Regions from separate parts of the Streptomyces sp. V3I8 genome, predicted to be linked through region 3. Evidence: riboswitches for the same ligand, from Rfam matches in the RefSeq annotation. Region 3 holds a riboswitch; each other region holds the start of a gene.
What was found. A riboswitch is a leader RNA that binds a small molecule or an ion and turns the genes downstream of it on or off. The one in region 3 is predicted to bind cobalamin.

Region 1: it holds a riboswitch for cobalamin, as region 3 does, so the genes downstream of both, QFZ75_RS29815 (cobalamin biosynthesis protein) here and QFZ75_RS13230 (ribonucleoside-diphosphate reductase subunit alpha) in region 3, are expected to answer to the same signal.
Region 2: it holds a riboswitch for cobalamin, as region 3 does, so the genes downstream of both, QFZ75_RS03195 (energy-coupling factor ABC transporter permease) here and QFZ75_RS13230 (ribonucleoside-diphosphate reductase subunit alpha) in region 3, are expected to answer to the same signal.
Region 4: it holds a riboswitch for cobalamin, as region 3 does, so the genes downstream of both, QFZ75_RS33635 (ABC transporter substrate-binding protein) here and QFZ75_RS13230 (ribonucleoside-diphosphate reductase subunit alpha) in region 3, are expected to answer to the same signal.

Annotation. Positions count from the first base shown of each region.
Region 1 is NZ_JAUSZL010000002.1:6,753,112-6,756,308, reverse strand. It holds gene QFZ75_RS29825 (inorganic phosphate transporter) at 1-822, shown strand, start outside; gene QFZ75_RS29820 (hypothetical protein) at 835-1,056, shown strand; cobalamin riboswitch at 1,370-1,504, shown strand; gene QFZ75_RS29815 (cobalamin biosynthesis protein) at 1,650-2,630, shown strand; gene QFZ75_RS29810 (cobyric acid synthase) at 2,627-3,197, shown strand, end outside.
Region 2 is NZ_JAUSZL010000002.1:656,964-660,160, reverse strand. It holds gene cbiQ (cobalt ECF transporter T component CbiQ) at 1-679, opposite strand, end outside; gene QFZ75_RS03200 (energy-coupling factor ABC transporter substrate-binding protein) at 686-1,108, opposite strand; gene QFZ75_RS03195 (energy-coupling factor ABC transporter permease) at 1,105-1,818, opposite strand; cobalamin riboswitch at 1,848-2,031, opposite strand; gene QFZ75_RS03190 (cellulase family glycosylhydrolase) at 2,233-3,197, shown strand, end outside.
Region 3 is NZ_JAUSZL010000002.1:3,040,338-3,043,534, forward strand. It holds gene mctP (monocarboxylate uptake permease MctP) at 1-360, shown strand, start outside; gene QFZ75_RS13225 (GNAT family N-acetyltransferase) at 457-978, shown strand; cobalamin riboswitch at 1,037-1,191, shown strand; gene QFZ75_RS13230 (ribonucleoside-diphosphate reductase subunit alpha) at 1,330-3,197, shown strand, end outside.
Region 4 is NZ_JAUSZL010000002.1:7,576,782-7,579,978, forward strand. It holds gene QFZ75_RS33625 (MHYT domain-containing protein) at 1-415, shown strand, start outside; partial or broken gene QFZ75_RS33630 (CoA-binding protein) at 372-779, opposite strand; cobalamin riboswitch at 981-1,168, shown strand; gene QFZ75_RS33635 (ABC transporter substrate-binding protein) at 1,235-2,260, shown strand; gene QFZ75_RS33640 (iron ABC transporter permease) at 2,257-3,197, shown strand, end outside.

The sequences.
Region 1 (3,197 bases), 3.7 Mb from region 3:
GGGATCGCCGCGCTGCTCGCCACCCGGCTGACGTACCGCATCAGCCGGCAGGCGGGCGAGAAGGCGACCTCCAAGGGCTACCGCGCGGGGCAGATCACCTCCGCGGGCCTGGTGTCGCTGGCCCACGGCACGAACGACGCGCAGAAGACCATGGGCATCATCACCCTGGCCCTGGTCACCGGCGGGGTGCTCTCGCCCGGGTCGAACCCTCCCCTGTGGGTCATCGTCTCGGCCGGCATCGCCATCGCGCTCGGCACCTACCTGGGCGGCTGGCGCATCATCCGCACCATGGGCAAGGGCCTCACCGACCTCGCGCCGCCGCAGGGCTTCGCCGCCCAGACCGGCGCCGCGACGGTCATCCTGGCCTCCTCGCACCTCGGCTTCTCCCTCTCCACCACCCAGTCCTGCTCCGGCGCCGTGATGGGTTCGGGGCTCGGCCGCAAGGGCGGTGTCGTCCACTGGTCGACCGCGACCCGCATGTTCGTCGCCTGGGGCCTCACGCTCCCGGCCGCCGGACTGGTCGGCGCGGGCGCCGAGTTCCTGACCAAGCAGGGCACCTGGGGCATCGTCCTCACCGGCGCGCTGCTGGTCGCCGGCTCCGGGGTCATCTGGAGGCTGTCCCGCCGCCGACCGGTCACCGTCGACAACGTCAACGACCACCACGAGCCCGCGGGCGTCGTCACCACCGCGATCGCCGCCGTCACCCCGCCCCCCGCGGGCCCGGTCACCACGACGGGGGCCGTGCTCGCGAGCGCGGGCGGCGATCTGAAGACCACCATCCCGGGCCCGGACGCCGAGCCCGCCCGTCCGGCCACGGTGTAAGGAACGAACCGCATGAAGATCGACTGGGCAGCCCTCGGCTCCGTGTTCGGAGTCAGTCTCCTCTCCACCGTCGCCCTCGTGGGCCTGTTCACCCTCGGTATCGTCGGCCTCTCCAAGCGCGAGACGGCCACCGCCCAGGGCGGCTCCGCGGCCCTCGCGGTCACGGGCGCGTACGCCTGCTTCGCGGCCTGCGCGGCGGCGGTGGCGTACGGGATCTATCTGATCGTCGCCTGACCGGCGGTACGGCCGACGAGCCGTGCCGCCGGAGCTCACCGTCCGCCCTGCCGGGACCGCCTCACCCGCGGTCCCGGCGGGGCGGACGCATGTCCGCCCCCGAAGCCGTGCCCCGGGTCGCCCGTGCCGGATCAGGAAGGCCCGCGACTCAGGGACAGCGGGAGGAAGGTGATCACGAACCCGTGGTCAGGGGTGCGCGGCCGAGAGTCGATTTCCGGCTGGACGACCGGCCCGCGGGAACGGCCCGCCCCCGGGATGTGGGCCTCGGCACACTCTCCCTTCGCAGGTCAACAGCAAGTTGACGGGTGTTCCGGGGCCGTGGTGGACTGCCGGGGCCATGTACGACGGCAGGAGAGGAAGCCGGTGCGAATCCGGCGCGGTCCCGCCACTGTTACCGGGGAATCCATCCCCCGGGAAGCCAGGAACTCTCGTCGTCGGTCTCGTCGAACCAGGGCGTGGACACCCTGAGTGAGGACATATCGCCATGCGCGGCTGCCCGTTGTGGACCAGTGTGCCCAGTACCAGTGTGCCCGCACCCGGTACGAGGGTGCCGAGTACGAGGGTGCTGTCCGACGTAGAAGCGGGCTGAGCCCGTGCGTGCCGATCGCGTCTTCGCGTACGGCGCCGCCGCCGGCCTCCTCGGTGACCTGCTGCTCGGCGATCCCCGCCGGGGGCATCCGGTCGCCGCGTTCGGCCGGGCCGCGGGCGCCGTGGAGCGGGTGCTGTGGCGGGACCACCGGGGGTGGGGCGCCCTGCACACCGCCGTGTGCGCGGGCGGCGCCGTCGCCCTCGCCGTGGCCGCCGGGCGTTCCGTACGTGACTGCCGTGCCGCTTCCGTCGCGTTGACCGCCGCCGCCACCTGGGCCGTCGTCGGGGGGACCTCGCTGGGGCGGGAGGCGCGGGCGGTCGGTGGGGCGCTGGCCGCCGGGGACGTCGAGGCGGCCCGTGAGCGGCTGCCGCACCTGTGCGGACGGGACCCGCAGGCGCTGGACGCCGACGGGATCGCCCGGGCCGTGGTCGAGTCGGTCGCCGAGAACACCTCCGACGCCGTCGTGGGCGCCCTGGTGTGGGGCGCGGTCGCGGGCGTGCCCGGTCTGGTCGGGTTCCGGGCCGTCAACACGCTGGACGCCATGGTCGGGCACAGGTCGGCCCGTCACCGGCGGTACGGCTGGGCCTCCGCGCGCCTCGACGACGTCGTCGGATGGCCCGGGGCCCGGCTGACGGCGGTCCTCGCGACCGTCGCCGGGGGCGATCCGCGGGGAGCCCTGCGCACCTGGCGTGCGGACGCCGACCGGCATCCGAGCCCCAACGCCGGGCCCGTCGAGGCCTCGTTCGCGGGGGCGCTCGGGGTGCGGCTCGGCGGCACGCTCTCGTACGCGGGGCGGGTCGAGCACCGGCCCGTCCTCAACGGCCCGGGGCGCGCCGTACGGGTCGAAGACATCGAGCGGGCCGTCCGGCTCTCCCGGCGCGTGAGCCTGCTCGCGCTGGGCGCGTGCGTCACCGGCCGGCTGCTGGTCACCCCGCTCACCGGGAGACTCGCCAGGAAGCCCGCCGGGAAGGGGCGTACCTCATGAACCGTGGACCGGGCAGGGGCCTGCTCGTCGCCGGCACCACCTCCGACGCGGGCAAGAGCGTCGTGACCGCCGGGATCTGCCGGTGGCTGGTGCGGCGGGGGGTGAAGGTCGCGCCCTTCAAGGCGCAGAACATGTCCCTGAACTCGTTCGTCACGCGCGAGGGCGCCGAGATCGGGCGCGCGCAGGCCATGCAGGCGCAGGCCGCCCGCGTGGAGCCCACCGCGCTCATGAACCCCGTCCTGCTGAAGCCGGGCGGCGACCGCAGCAGCCAGGTCGTCCTGATGGGGAAACCCGTGGGCGAGATGAGTGCGCGCGGCTACCACGGCGGACGCCAGGAGGCGTTGCTCGGGACCGTGCTGGACTGTCTGGCCGCGTTGCGGGGCACGTATGACGCGGTGATCTGTGAGGGGGCCGGAAGTCCCGCCGAGATCAATCTGCGGCGGACGGACATCGTGAACATGGGGATCGCGCGCAACGCGCGGCTGCCCGTGCTCGTGGTCGGCGACATCGACCGCGGCGGGGTCTTCGCCTCCTTCTTCGGGACGGTGGCCCTGCTGTCGCGCGAGG
Region 2 (3,197 bases), 2.4 Mb from region 3:
TGAAGCGCGCGGAGATCCGCGCCGGCGGCACCAGGACGCGCAGGGTGCCGTCGTAACCGCGCCCGGCGAGCCCGGCCTGCAGCCGGGTCGCCCGGTCGAAGGCCCGCACGAAAGCGGTGGCGCCGAGCCCGGCCAGGGAGCGCCAGGAGGCGGCCCGTGTGGTGTGCCCGAGCCGCGCGGCCTGCGCCTCCCTGATCCGACGTACCGAGTCCAGGAGCAGAAAGCTCATCCGGTACGTCACCAGGGCGACGTCGACGACCGGCGCGGGCACCCCGGCGTTCACCAGCCGGGGCAGCAGGTCGGACAGGGGAGTGGTGAACGCGAACAGCAGCACCCCGAGGGAGGCCGCCGAGGTGCGCAGCAGGAGTTCGCCGGCGCGCACCGGCCCGCCCCCGGCCAGGGTCACGAACCCGTCCGGACCGCCGACCTGGAACAGCAGCGGCAGCGCCCCGGTCACGCAGAACCCCAGCGGCACCCGGTAGGCGCGCCAGAGCCTGCGCCCGGGTACGGCGGCGGGGCCCAGCAGCACGACGAGGGCGGTCACCAGCACCAGGGCGGCGCCGGGCCAGGGCGGGAGCGAGATCGCCAGCACGGTCAGACCGAGCCCGAGCACGGCCTTGTCCACGGGGTGGCGGTGGCGCCAGCGGCTGCTGTGCGCCGCCGCGTCGATGGGCAGCACGAAGACTCAGGCCCGTCGGGACACGGACTCGGCGGTACCGCCGGCCGCGGACGTGCCGTGTGCCGCACCGGTACCGCCGGCCGGGGACGTGGCATGCGCCCTGTCCTGGCCGTCCTTTGTGGCCAGGGCCCGCAGTTCGCCCTGGCGGCGGCCCCGGCGCAGACCGAAGTAGTAGGCGAGGACGCCCGCGCCGAGGGCGGCCTGCAGGGCGAAGAGCGCCGACTCGATCTCCCCGGACGGCGGCTCGTACAGGGGCGAGAACCACGGCTCGTAGTCCGGTTCGATCTCGGTGATCGCGGTCTCCGCCTCCGCGTCGGAGCCTGTGAACGGTTCCTTCTTGTGGTCGCCCAGTCCCAGGGCCAGCGGCAGTACCGCGAGGGCGGCCACGACGAGCAGCAGCAGGGTGTTGATCTTCGCGTTACGGCTCATCGGGCCACCGCCTCCGTCGTGTCGGCCGTCCCGGTCCGGGACCGCTCCTTGGTGAGGAGCACGCCGAGCCGGGTCAGTTCGCCCTTGCTCGACTGCACCAGCAGACGCATCACGAGCACGGTGAGCAGGCCCTCGCTCACCGCGAGCGGGATCTGCGTGACAGCGAAGATCGAGCCGAACTTGCCGAGCGCGCCCAGGAACCCGCTGCTCGGGTCGGGGAACGCGAGCGCGAGCTGCACGCTGGTGACGCAGTACGTGGACAGGTCGGCGACGAACGCGGCGAAGAACACCGCGACCATCAGCGGCGCGCCGAACAGCCGGAGCAGCCGGTAGATCCCGTAGCCGGCCCAGGGCCCGGCGATCGCCATCGAGAAGACGTTGGCGCCGAGCGTGGTCAGCCCGCCGTGCGCGAGCAGCAGTGCCTGGAAGAGCAGGGTGATGGTGCCCAGCACCGCCATGACCGGCGGCCGGAACAGGACGGCACCGAGGCCCGTGCCGGTGGGGTGCGAGCAACTGCCGGTCACCGACGGCAGTTTCAGTGCGGAGAGGACAAACGTGAACGGCCCGGACGCCCCGATGAGCAGCGTGCTCTCGGGATGCTCCCTGACCTCACGGGTGAGCGACCGGACTCCGTGGACGACGAACGGCGCCGACGCGACGCCCCAGGCGACCGCGTGCGCCGGAGGAAGGAAACCCTCGGCTATGTGCATGGCTCTGCAGACCCTCTCCAGCACCTCGTGGATGGTTGACGCGCCTTGGCCGGTCTCCTGGCTTACGGGTCAAAACCGCCCGTGCTCCGCCTTCCCGGGTCCGAGGACCCAGTGGCTGCCCGTGAGGGCCGGAGCCGGACTTCCCGATCACAGTGGCGAGGGCCGCACCGGCATCACACCGATTTCCCGAGCACCAAGGCGTGGTGACACTAGTGCGCGTACCGGGGTGGTGACAAGCGGCCCCCCAGGGGCGTACGGGTGGTCACGGTGCCTGGGGCGGCCGGCGGTTCTTCACACCTGTTACGCGTCGGAACGTGCGTCAAGTCTTGACGTGCCCCTGACGAAGTGACTCTATGGGAGCGCTCCCACCCATCCGAAACTCACGTTTCTTGGCGCTCACTTTCTGGAGTCGCAGTGAGAAGAACAAGAAGCACGACTCGAAAGACCCTCGTCAGCGCGCTGCTGGCCGGGCTGGCAGCGTTCCTCGGGCTTGTCGTTCTCGGCGCCCTCGTCCCGACCGCCGCACATGCCAAGTCCCCGGACGTCCTCGCGACCGGCCTCCACATCGACGACGGACGCCTGCTCGAAGGCAACGGCAACGACTTCGTTATGCGCGGCGTCAATCACGCCCACACCTGGTATCCGAGCCAGACGCAGTCGCTGGCCGACATCAAGGCGTTCGGTGCCAACACCGTCCGCGTCGTCCTGTCCAACGGCCACCGCTGGACCAAGAACAGTGCCGAGGACGTGGCCGGCGTCGTCGCCCAGTGCAAGGCCAACCGGCTGATCTGCGTACTGGAGGTGCACGACACCACCGGATACGCCGAGGAGAGCGCCGCAGCCACCCTCGACCAGGCCGCCGACTACTGGATCGGCCTGAAGAGCGTCCTCGCCGGCGAAGAGAACTACGTCATCATCAACATCGGCAACGAGCCCTGGGGCAACACCGATCCGGCGGGCTGGACCGCTCCCACGATCGCCGCCGTCAAGAAACTGCGCACCGCCGGGTTCGAGCACACCATCATGGTGGACGCACCCAACTGGGGCCAGGACTGGCAGAACGTCATGCGCACCAACGCCCAGGCCGTCTACGACGCCGACACCACCGGCAACCTGATCTTCTCGATCCACATGTACAGCGTCTACGACACCGCACAGGAGATCACCGACTACCTGAACGCCTTCGTCAACGCCCGACTGCCGATCCTGATCGGCGAGTTCGGCGGACCGGCCGACCAGTACGGCGACCCGGACGAGGACACCATGATGGCCGCGGCGCAGCAGCTGCGGCTCGGGTACCTCGCCTGGTCCTGGAGCGGCAACACGGATCCGATCCTCGACCTGGTGATCGGCTTCGACCCCGGTCGGCTCAGCTCCTG
Region 3 (3,197 bases):
ACCTTCCCGGCGCTGGTCGGCGGCCTGTTCACCCGCTGGTTCCACCGGTGGGCGCTGCTCGCGGGCTGGGCGGTGGGGATGCTGTACGGCACGGTCGCCGCCTACGGGGTGGCCTCGCCGACCCAGAAGCACTTCGGCGGCTCCTCGAAGGAGATCCCCGGGATCGGGGAGATCGGGTACATCGGGCTGACGGCGATCGTGCTGAACGTGATCGTGACGGTGGTCATGACGTTCGTCCTGCGGGCGCTCAAGGCTCCCGAGGGTGTCGACGAGACCTCCGCCGAGGACTACACGGCGGACGCGGGCGACAAGGGTGTCCAGGTGGAGCTGCCCCCGGCGACCGCCGGTTCGAGCCACTAGCGTTCTCGCCCCCGCCGCCCCTTCCCGCCCCCGCCCCCGACCCCGGAGGCGGCGGGGGTGGCGGAGTGGCGGCGGGGCGGGGCGAAAATGATCCGCATGGACATCGTGATCAGACGGGCCCTCCCCGCCCAGTACACGGCCCTCGGCGAGCTCACCGCGCAGGCGTACCTCGGCGACGGCCTCCTCGACTTCGGCGAGGACGACGACTACCTCGGCGAGCTGCGCGACACGGCGAAGCGCGCCGCCTCGGCCGACGTCCTGGTCGCCGTCGAGGCGACCGGCGCCGGCGACGGCCGTCTCCTGGGCACCGTGACCTTCGTACCGGCCGGCGGCCCCATGGCCGACATCGCACGCGACGGCGAGGCCGAGATACGCATGCTGGCCGTCGCGAAGGAGGCCCGCGGCCACGGTGTGGGCACCTCGCTCGTCCGCTGCTGCGTCGACCGCGCCCGGGCCACGGCCGGCTGCACGGGCATCGCGCTGTCCACCCAGCGCACCATGCACAGCGCGCACCGCATCTACGAACGCCTCGGCTTCACCCGTACTCCGGCCCGCGACTGGAACCCCGTGCCGCACCTGGACGATCTCCTCCTCCTCACCTACGAGCTGACGCTCTGACATACTCCGGCGCCCGGCCGGGAGCCGACGCGACACAACATGTGGGGGGTGCTTCCGGCACACGGCACCAGATGTATGCTCATGCTCGCTGTCGTCGCAGGGGAATCCGGTGCGAATCCGGAACTGTCCCGCAACGGTGTACTTGTACGCGTATGCCCGCATACCGTCGTACAAAAGTCAGTCCGAGGACCTGCCGACAGCGCGCCCAGGCCGTCCGGCCCGGGCGCACGACGTCCGGGCCTCGCGGAGTGGGCCGGTGGACGCGGCGTACCGCTGCGCGAAGCGGGTACTCCCGTGTGCCCCCGACCCCTCTCCCCGCAGGCCCCCGTGCCGAGCGAGGGAGTGCCCCACGTGACCATCGCGCCAGCCGATCCGGTCTCCGCCACAGCGACGGCGACAGCCGCAGCGACCCGGGACCAGCAGGACAGGGCCGAGGCCGACGCGCCGGGAACCGCACTGCTGCGGCTCCTGACCGACTTCACCGCCGACCTCCCCGGTGCCGACCCCGGCCGGGTCGCCGCCGCCGCGCTGCGCGGCCGGTCCGCCGCCGCGGACGAGCCCGAACTGCGCGAGCTGGCCACGGAGGCGTCCGCGGGCCTCATCTCCGAGGACCCGGTCTACTCGAAGCTGGCCGCCCGCCTGCTGACCGTCACCATCGCCGCGGAGGCCGCCTCGCAGGGCGTGCGCTCCTTCTCGGAGTCGGTCGCCGTCGGTCACCGCGAGGGCCTGATCGCCGACCGCACGGCCGAGTTCGTACGCCGCCACGCGGTCCGGCTCGACGCGCTGACGGACACCTCTTCCGCCGAGGGCGCCGACGACCGCTTCGGCTACTTCGGCCTGCGTACCCTGCACAGCCGGTATCTGCTGCGGCACCCGATCACGCGGTCCGTCATCGAGACACCGCAGTACTTCATGCTGCGGGTGGCGAGCGGGCTCGCCGAGGACACCGCGCCCGATCCGGAAGCGGGCGACCGCTCGGTGGACGAAGTGGCTTCCCTGTACCGGCTGATGAGCCGCCTCGACTACCTCCCCTCCTCCCCCACCCTCTTCAACTCCGGTACGCGCCACCCCCAGATGTCGTCCTGCTACCTGCTCGACTCCCCGCTGGACGAGCTGGACTCCCTCTACGACCGCTACCACCAGGTGGCCCGCCTCTCCAAGCACGCGGGCGGCATCGGCCTGCCGTTCTCCCGGATCCGCTCCCGCGGTTCGCTGATCCGCGGCACCAACGGGCACTCGAACGGCATCGTCCCCTTCCTGAAGACCCTCGACGCCTCGGTCGCCGCGGTGAACCAGGGCGGCCGGCGCAAGGGCGCGGCCGCGGTCTACCTGGAGACCTGGCACTCCGACATCGAGGAGTTCCTGGAGCTGCGCGACAACACCGGTGAGGACGCCCGCCGTACGCACAACCTGAACCTCGCGCACTGGATCCCGGACGAGTTCATGCGCCGTGTGAACGAGGACCGCGACTGGTCGCTGTTCTCGCCCTCGGACGTGCCCGAGCTGGTCGACCTGTGGGGCGCGGAGTTCGACGCCGCGTACCGCGGGGCGGAGGAGCGGGGGCTAGCCAGGAGGACCATCCCGGCCCGTGAGCTGTACGGCCGCATGATGCGTACCCTCGCGCAGACCGGCAACGGCTGGATGACCTTCAAGGACGCCGCCAACCGCACGGCCAACCAGACGGCGCTGCCCGGCCACACGGTCCACTCCTCGAACCTGTGCACCGAGATCCTGGAGGTCACGGACGACGGGGAGACCGCGGTCTGCAACCTCGGATCGGTCAACCTGGGCGCCTTCGTCGACGCGGACGCGCGGGACATCGACTGGGAGCGGCTGGACGAGACCGTCCGGACCGCCGTCACCTTCCTCGACCGGGTCGTCGACATCAACTTCTACCCGACCGAGCAGGCCGGCCGCTCCAACTCCAGGTGGCGCCCGGTGGGCCTCGGCGCCATGGGCCTGCAGGACGTCTTCTTCAAGCTGCGGCTGCCCTTCGACTCCCCGCGGGCGCGCGCCCTCTCCACCCGGATCGCCGAGCGGATCATGCTCACCGCGTACGAGGCGTCCGCCGACCTCGCCGAGCGCAGCGGCCCGCTGCCGGCCTGGGAGAAGACCCGTACGGCCCAGGGTGTGCTGCACCCGGACCACTACGACGTCGAGCTGAACTGGCCGGAGCGCTGGGCGGCCCTGCGGAAGCGGATCGCCGACGTCGGCATGCG
Region 4 (3,197 bases), 4.5 Mb from region 3:
CGTCGCGGCGACCGCCGCGCTCTGGGCGGCGGTCGCGATCCGCGGCTTCCTGACCAGCCTCGGTGCGAGCCTGGTCATGGGAGGCGCCGTGTCCGGAATGCACTACACGGGCATGGCGGCCGTCAGCGTGCACCTGCACGGCGCGGTAGGCGGACCGGGCACGGGCGGTTCCGCCCACTCGCTCCTGCTGCCGATGCTCATCGGCCCGGTCCTCTTCCTGGTGCTCGCCGCGGTGGTCGTGATGTTCGACCCGCTGCTGGTCCTCGGGGACGGCGACTGGAACCGGACCGCGTCCCGCCGGGCACCCGCTTCCCGTACGGACCGGCCCGCCTGGTCCGGCGGCTCGGCCTTCGAACCGCCGCCGCGCCGGGTCAGCCCAGGCGGGGAATCTCGATCGCCGGGCAGCGGTCCATGACCATGTCGAGACCGGCCGTCCGGGTGCGTTCGTAGGCGCCCTCGTCGATCACGCCGAGCTGGAACCAGACGGCCCCGGCGCCGATGGCGACCGCCTCGTCGGCGACGGAGCCCGCGAGGTCGCTGTTGACGAACACGTCGACGACGTCGACCGGGAAGGGGATGTCGGCCAGGGAGGCGTACCCCTTCTCCCCGTGGACCGTCTCGGCCTTCGGGTGGACCGGGACCACCCGCTTGCCGTAGCGCTTGAGCACGGCCGCGACGCCGTACGCGGCGCGCCCCTCGTTCGACGAGAGACCGACGACCGCCCAGGTGTCGCCGCGCTAGGTGAGGATCTTGCGGATCGTTGCCGGATCGCCGTACACGAGGGGCCTCCTGGACTTGCGTGGACTTGCGTGGACTTACGGACGGGTGCTGTTGCGCCCGACAACAGCGGGCGCGGCACGCTGATTCCCGCACGGTGCCCGACACGTGTCCGCCGCGGTGTCCGGCAACGGTCCGCCGAGGCGCCCGACGGATGTCCGCGACGGTGCCCGCGCACCGCCGCCCCGGCCCGAAAACCGCCGTGATAGCTTGCGGAAGCCAGTCGAACCCATGTACGTGGGTCAGGGAATCCGGTGCGAATCCGGAGCTGACGCGCAGCGGTGAGGGTGACGGGCGGGGCATCGGCCACTGGACCGGAACGACGGTCCGGGAAGGCGCTCCGTCCGGGTGAACCCGAGTCCGAAGACCTGCTGGCGGCCTCCGCGGTCACCGGACGGCGGGGGAGCACCGTACGACCGGGCTCCGCGTCCGAGCCCTCGACGCCCGAGGAACTTCCGTGCCCTTCGCACGCCCCGCCCGCCCCGCTGCCCTGCTCCTGTGCGGCGCCGTCCTGCTGACCGGCTGCGGAGCGGCCGACCCGCCCGGTGCCGAGGCCGGAGCGGCCGCCGTCACCCTGGACGACTGCGGCCACACCGTACGCGTGGAGTCCCCGCCCCGGCGGGCCGTGGCCCTCAACCAGGGTGCCGCCGAGATCATGCTGTCGCTGGGTCTCGCCGACCGCATGGCCGGCACCGCGACCTGGACCGATCCCGTGCTGAAGGGCCTGGAGAAGGCCGATGCGCAGGTGCCGCGCATCGCCGACAACAGCCCCTCCTTCGAACGGGTCCTGGACGCCGACCCCGACTTCGTGGCCGCCTCGTTCGCGTCCACGCTCGGCAAGGGAGGCGTCGCCACCCGGGAGCAGTTCGAGAAGCTCGGCGTACCCGCGTACGTCGCGCCCTCCGACTGCGCGGGCAAGGACAACACCGGAGACGGCGACGGCGCCCGCGCGAAACCGCTCGGCATCGACGCCGTCTACGGCGAGATACACGACCTGGCCAGGATCTTCGGCGTCGAGGACAGGGGCGACGAGCTCGTCGCCGGACTGGAGCGGCGGATGGCGAAGGCCACCTCGGGCGTCGACGCCTCCGGCGTCTCCCTCCTCTTCTGGTTCGCCAACTCCGCGTCGCCCTACATGGCGGGCTGCTGCGGATCCCCCGGCATCATGACCCGGGCGCTGGGCGCGAGGAACGTCTTCGACGACACCCACGAGGAATGGCCCCAGATCAACTGGGAGACGGTGGCCGACCGCGACCCCGACGTCCTGGTCATCGGCGACCTGACCCGCAGGTCGCAGACCGCCGAGTCCGCGAGGAAGAAGATCGAGTTCCTGGAGTCCGACCCGGTCACCAGGAACATGACCGCCGTCAGGAAGAAGCGGTACGTCCTGCTCAGCGGACAGGCGCTGAACCCGACCATCCGTACCGTCGAGGGCGTCGAGCGGGTGGCCGCCGCCCTGCGGGAGTTCGGGCTCGCGGGGTGACCCGGCCGCGCGTGGGAACACTCTGCGCGGCCGGTGGGGCCCTGCTCGTCGGCTCCGTCGCCCTCGCGATCACGATCGGCCCCGCGGACATCGGTGTCGGTGACGTCTGGTCCGTGGTCGCGGCCCATCTCGGCCGGGGCGGCACGCGGTTGAGCCCCGTCCGGGACGGGATCGTCTGGCAGCTGCGGCTGCCGCGCACCCTCCTGGCCGCCGTCTGCGGCGCCGGACTGGCCGTGTGCGGCGCGGTCATGCAGTCCCTGCTGCGCAACCCCCTCGCCGACCCGTTCGTCCTCGGGGTGTCCTCGGGCGCCTCCACCGGCGCGGTCCTCGTGGTCGTCCTCGGGGCCGGCGGCGGCCTGCTGTCCGTGTCCGGGGGCGCGTTCCTCGGCGCGCTCCTCTCGTTCGGTCTGGTCCTGCTGCTCAGCCACACCCTCGGCGGGACGACGGACCGGGTCGTGCTCAGCGGCGTCGCCGCGATGCAGCTCTTCTCCGCCCTCACCTCCTTCGTCGTGATGACCGCCGCCGACGCCGAGACCACCCGGGGCGTGCTGTTCTGGCTGCTCGGCTCGCTGGGCGGCGTCGGCTGGACCGACGTCTGGGTCTGCGCCGCGGTGCTGGCGGTCGCCCTGGTGGTCTGCCTGGCGTACGCGCGCACGCTCGACGCGTTCGCCTTCGGCCAGGACGCCGCCGCAAGCCTCGGGGTGTCCGTGGCCCGCACCCGGCTGGTGCTGCTGTGCGCGACGGCCCTCCTGACGGCCGCGCTGGTCAGCTCGGCGGGCGCCATCGGCTTCGTGGGCCTCGTCCTGCCGCACGCGGCCCGGGCGCTGGTGGGCTCCGGCCACGCGCGGCTGCTGCCGGTCGCCGCCCTCACCGGCGCGGTGTTCCTGGTGTGGGTGGACACCCTGGCCCGTACCGTCCTCGATCCCCAGGAGGTGCC